DNA from 2 places in the Staphylococcus sp. SA22 genome. Region 2 is predicted to be linked to the other one. Evidence: a T-box and tRNA genes for the amino acid it is inferred to sense, from the RefSeq annotation. Region 2 holds a T-box; the other holds one or more tRNA genes.
The links. A T-box is a leader RNA that pairs with one kind of tRNA and senses whether it is charged. The one in region 2 lies ahead of serS (serine--tRNA ligase), so its partner is inferred to be a tRNA-Ser.
Positions count from the first base shown of each region.

Region 1: it encodes a tRNA-Ser, which carries the amino acid that the T-box ahead of serS (serine--tRNA ligase) is inferred to sense. The anticodon was not compared.

Region 1 is NZ_JBSZQY010000015.1:7,415-10,706, forward strand. Features, by position in the region: gene treP (PTS system trehalose-specific EIIBC component) at 1-1,340, opposite strand, end outside; tRNA gene ACXQH5_RS11430 (tRNA-Ser) at 1,810-1,902, opposite strand; gene ACXQH5_RS11435 (glutamate synthase subunit beta) at 2,172-3,292, opposite strand, start outside.
Region 2 is NZ_JBSZQY010000011.1:8,056-11,347, reverse strand. Features, by position in the region: gene serS (serine--tRNA ligase) at 546-1,832, opposite strand; T-box leader at 1,922-2,137, opposite strand; gene hutH (histidine ammonia-lyase) at 2,210-3,292, opposite strand, start outside.

The DNA.
Region 1 (3,292 bases), on a different contig from region 2:
GTCACAATAAGATATACTGGCCAAAATTCTTTTTGAATTGAAATGAATGCTGGCACGCCACCAACACCAACTTTTCCAAGTACGTTATTCATACCAACGATTGCCCCCAATACACAAGACGTTGATATCGCAGCGATAAATGGATATTTCAGAGGTAAGTTCACACCAAACATAGCTGGTTCAGTAACACCTAACATACCAGAAATACCAGATGTTAATGCCAAGCCTTCTTCTTTAACCATTTTACGACGTTTATAGACAAACCATGCGCCAAATGCTGCAGACCCCTGACAAATATTGGAAATCGCAACAATTGGCCATAAATACGTACCACCTAAGCTGCTACCCATCAATTGGAAATCTACTGCTAAAAACATATGGTGTAGTCCTGTAATTACAAGTGGTGCATATAACAATCCATATATTGCTCCGCCAAGCCATCCTGCATGTTGGAATATAAATGTAACACCAGATGTAATACCTGTACCAATCAATAATGCAACTGGTCCAATGATAATAAATGCTAAAAATCCAGTAACTAAAAGCGCTACGGGTCCAACGACCAACATTTTTATCGAATCGTGAACGACTTTATTTAATCCTTTTTCAATTTTAGCTAGAACATAAGCTGCAATTAAAACTGGCAACACTTGACCTTGGTAATTCAACTGCTTAATCTCTAAGCCAAATAAGTTCCACGTCGGAATATTCCCTTTTGCCAAATCATACTGAGATACTAATTGCGGGTGCATTAAAATCAAACCTAAGACTAAACCTAGAATCGGACTACCACCAAATACACGCATACTACTCCAACCAATTAATGCTGGTAAGAAAATAAATGCCGTACTCGCAATCACATTAATGATGTTTGAAATATCAGCAATTTGTGGATACATCTCAATAAGTGTTTTTGGACCAAATAAACCTTTCATTGTAAGTAAATTATTGATTCCCATTAACAAACCAGCTGTCACAATCGCAGGTAATATTGGTATAAAAATATCCCCCAATAATTTGATCAAACGTTGTACTGGATTCCCTTTTTGCGCAGCTGCTTGTTTCGCTTCATCTTTCGAAGCTTCTTGAGCACCTGTTTCATCAATAAACTGCTTATACACTTCATCGACTGTTCCTGGACCAATGACAATTTGATATTGATGGTCTGCTTTGAACTGCCCCTTGACCAACGCGTTATTACTTAATGCGTCTTTATCAACTTTACTTTCATCCTTCAGCACTAAACGTAATCGTGTTACACAATGCGTTGCAGCTTCAAGATTTTCTTTTCCCCCAATAGCGGTTACGATGGCTTTTACATCTTCTCTTTTTACAGCCATATATTTCACTCCCTTAATGTCTTAAAACGAGTATAACTTGTCTAGACAAGTTATGTAAAGGCTTTCAACAAAATATTTTTATTTTGTCACAATTATCTGAGGTAGCCATTTCAGAAAATCAATGAGCCATAACGACATATGTAGCAATAACCCCTCGCTACAATTGTGTTATTAACAATACCTCACCACGCTCTCGCCATTATAAAGTGTAAATGCATGGCCAACTCCTAAATTGAAAAATGCATATCTACAAATAGCAAACTTGCCCACACAAGCCATCCATCATATTTCACAAAACAAAAAAGACATTTAGCTATGTATATTGCACAAGCCAAATGCCCTTCCAATCTCAATGCCTTATCATTTCTATTATCAAAAATACGAGTCATTCAAAGGCATATAAAAAAGGTAAACACTCAAACTTTGAGTACTTACCTTTTTTATATATAGTATTTAATATAAATATTGATGGCGGAGGAAGAGGGATTCGAACCCCCGCGAGCCGTTAAGCCCCTGTCGGTTTTCAAGACCGATCCCTTCAGCCGGACTTGGGTATTCCTCCTAAACACAATATTTATCATATATGAACGTTCTGTAAAAGTCAATATTGTTTTTTAGCATTACATGATTACCACAAATCATTGTCTTCCACTACAGTTGACTTATAAAACGCACTTAAAAAATCACTACTTATAATTAATCTATTTGTTGTCTTACAAACCTTTGTTTTTAGGTTACAAAGATGGCATGTGACGTTGATAGATACTAGATTATTTCAAACTCGATTCAGCATGACACAACGTCAACGTAACCACCATTTCCATACAAAGATTATACACAAACTTTACTCGCTAAATACTGATCTACTGCTTTCGCTACGCCTCTACCTTCTTTAATCGCCCATACAACTAAACTTTGACCACGTCTAGCATCTCCAGCAGCAAATACCTTTTCATTATTAGTTTGATAGTTTGTATCATCCGCCACGATTCGATTTCTATCCGTTTTAATGTTAAAAGCATTCGGTACTGTTGGTTCTGTACCTTCGAAGCCGATTGATAATAATACAAGGTCAGCAGGCCAAAATCTTTCAGGTCCTTCTTTCATGACCATACCATTTTCGCCTTGCTCTAAAATTTGAGTATACAAACCACGTATGTGTCCTTTATCGTCAACATCGTAACGCATTGTTTGAACACCATATGCACGTGGTTCCTTACCAAACTTAGCTTCGTACTCTTGGTGCGCATAGTCCATTTTAAACACCGGCATTGCTAAAGGCCATGATGCATTTTCTGTAAACGTAATTGCTTCTGGCAATTTCGTATATTTATTAAATTGAACAATCGATTTACAATTTTCTCTTAATGCTGTCGCTACACAGTCTGCCCCTGTATCACCAGCACCAATGATAATGACATTCTTATCTTTTGCAGTTATTGTTATATCATCAATTTCTCCATTTAACAGTTGCGTTTGTTCAGTTAAATAATCCATAGCGAAATGTATACCATCACCCATGCGTCCTTCTAAAGGTAAATCTCTACCTTTTTGTGCACCAGTACATAATATAATGGCATCATACTCAGATTCTAACGTTGCTTTATCAATATCAACGCCTACTTCAACACCATTAATGAAAGTAATGCCCGCTTCTTCCATTAACTTAATACGACGTCGAACCACATCTTTATCAAGTTTCATATTCGGAATACCATACATTAATAAACCGCCTGATTCTCTAGCACGTTCATAAATAGTTACTTGATATCCTAGTAGATTAAGTTCTTCAGCAGCAGTTAATCCTGCTGGACCGCTCCCAACGATTGCCACTTTTTCATCTCTACGGCGACTCGGAACTTTCGGCGCTACCCAACCATTTTCAAAAGCTTCATCAATGATTGTGCGTTCAATACCTTTAATCGCAATCGATTCTCTATTAATCTTCATCA
Region 2 (3,292 bases):
GTTTGTCTGAGGTTATACATACCGATGTCTTGAAATACTTCCGTCTCAACTTTTTAGTTTTGAGAATTTTCAATTTTTTATTTAAGACTACCTCTATATTTTCTACGGATTTGTAGTTGTTTTTAAGTACTAATTTTATAATTTTTTATATCTAATGATGAGTCTGGGATATTGATTCATGTCCCGATCCCTTATAATCATCATCCCCCCTACCCTACTGCATCGATATTACTCATACTACATCAACGAAATCAGTTATTTATCGCTTAATTTCCTATAATATTTTTGCTCAATTTTGTTACGCTTTAGATTGTTTTAGTTCATCATAATTATCCCGTATTGTTGCTATAATGAAATGCGTTCACCCCATTGAACCACAAACTTAATTTATTGTTGTTATGTGTATTGGCTCACTATTATACTTTTACAGCACAAAAAAAGTGGCGACAGCTTCGTCACCACTTTTTAAAATATTATTTAAAGTATCTTGCCCTTGCTTTAAGTATACGTAGATATATACTTTTTAAAGCTTGTAGCTAAAGCCTTTATTTAACTGGTTTTGAAATTTGTGTTTTACCACCCATAAATGGTACTAATGCTTCTGGAATTGTTACTGTTCCATCTTCATTTTGGTAATTTTCAACAATAGCAGCAAATGTACGTCCAACTGCTAAACCACTACCATTTAATGTATGTGCTAATTCTGGTTTAGCTGCTTTGTCACGCTTGAAGCGGATGTTAGCACGACGCGCTTGGAAATCCGTACAGTTTGAGCATGAACTAATTTCTTTATAATCATTGTAGCTTGGTAACCAAACTTCTAAATCATATGTTTTGCTTGCACTAAATCCAATATCACCTGTACATAAAATAACACGACGGTATGGTAAACCTAACTCTTCTAGAATTGCTTCTGCGTTTGTTGTCATTTCTTCTAAAGCATTCCATGAATCTTCAGGTTGTTCAAAACGTACCATTTCCACTTTATCGAATTGATGTAAACGAATTAATCCTCTTGTATCTCTACCTGCTGATCCTGCTTCACTACGGAAACATGCAGATTGACCAGTGAATTTTTCAGGAAGTACACCTGGTTGAATAATTTCATTACGATAGAAATTCGTTAATGGTACTTCAGCAGTTGGAATTGTATATAATCCTTCTTTTTCTACTTTAAATAAATCTTCTTCAAATTTAGGTAATTGACCTGTACCATACATTGTATCTGCGTTCACAAGCTGTGGTACCATCATTTCTGTATAACCATGTTGTGTTGTATGTTTTGTAATCATATAGTTCATTAAAGCACGCTCTAATTGCGCACCTTCATTTGTTAAATATACAAAACGCGCACCTGAAACTTTTGCTGCACGATCAAAATCAGCCATTTTCAATTCTTCTACAATATCCCAATGTGCTTTTGGTTCAAATGAAAACTCACGTGGTGTACCCCACTTTTTAACTTCAACGTTATCTTCATCAGATTCACCTTGAGGTACATCATCACTTATTAAATTTGGAATACGACAAAGGATACCTGTCATTTTATTATCAATTTCATTTAATTGACTATCTTTTTCTTTAATATCGTCACCTAATGTGCGCATTTCAGCAATCACATCATCAGCATTTTCTTTATTACGTTTTTTTAATGCGATTTCTTCGCTTACTTTATTACGACGTGCTTTCATTTCTTCTGTTGCACTAATTAATTTACGTCGTTGCTCATCCAATTCTAAAATTTCATCTACAACTTTTGGATCATCTCCGCGTAATTCAATTTTGCTCTTAACTGTGTCAGGCTCATTTCTGAATAATCTAATGTCTAACATTAACCTTCATCCTTTCCCAAATAATTATCATTTATTATGGAATGACATACGTCTTTATTTTTTAGAAAATAAAAAAAGACCACATCCCTACAAGGGACGTGGTCTACGCGTTGCCACCCTATTTAACAATTTAAGTTATAAAGATACGCTAAACCTAAATTGCACTTCACTAAAATAACGGTTATCACCGATTGTTCTTTTAAATAAGTAGGTAGATTCATATATATGTTGATTCTTGTTCACACTAACCACAAGCTCTCTGATATCGAACACTATATATTACTTGTCCTACGAACAATGTCTTATTAAGTTATTTTTAATATAGCAAACTATATTTGCTTTTTCAAGTAACGATTTCAAACATCACTCATGTCGATTTAGTGACATGCAGTCGTTTGATAAATTGATTGCTTTAAATACTGTGCAACCGCTTCAATATCTTTATGAAATTGACGGTCATGTGTAATGGATGGCACGATACTTCGAAACTCATCATACTTGCGACGTGTTTTTGGTGATAATCCTTCAACACCTTTCAACTCTGCTGCTTGTAATGCAATAACACATTCGATTGCCAACACACGTCTTGTATTTTCAATAATTTGATAACCATGTCTAGCAGCTGTAGTTCCCATAGATACGTGATCTTCTTGGTTCGCAGATGAAGTGATAGAATCAACACTCGCTGGATGCGCTAAAGTTTTATTTTCAGAAACGAGACTTGCAGCAGCATATTGCATAATCATCGCGCCACTTTGCAATCCTGGCTCTGGACTAAGAAATGCTGGTAAATCACCATTTAATTGAGGATTTACTAGTCGCTCTAGACGACGTTCCGATACGTTTGCTAATTCACTTACACCTAATTTAAGATGATCTAATGCAAAAGCAATAGGTTGTCCATGGAAGTTACCACCTGAAATAACAAACGTTTCATTTGCTTCCTCAAATATAAGTGGATTATCATTAGCCGCATTCATTTCAAATTCTAATTGCTGTTTAACATAATTGAATACTTGAAAACTCGCGCCATGGATTTGTGGTATACAACGCAACGTATATGCATCTTGTACACGTATTTCTGCTTGTCGCGTCGTTAATGTTGATCCTTCTAACCAATCACGCATACGCGCTGCCACATTAATCTGTTCTTGAAAATTACGAACAGCGTGCACATCATGTCGATATGCATCTATAATGCCATTAAGAGACTGATGCGTTAATGCAGCAATCCATTCAGATTGGTAACCTAAATCTTCTGCTTCTATATAACTAATGACACCTTGAGCTGTCATAGCTTGCGTACCATTAATCAATGCTAAACCTTCTTTAGCCTGAAGGTTCAAAGGTTGTCTATTTAATTCTCTTAATACATCGTCACTATCCTTTTCTTCTCCTCTGTACAATACTTTCCCTTCACCAATTAATGCTAATGCTAAGTGTGATAATGGTGCTAAATC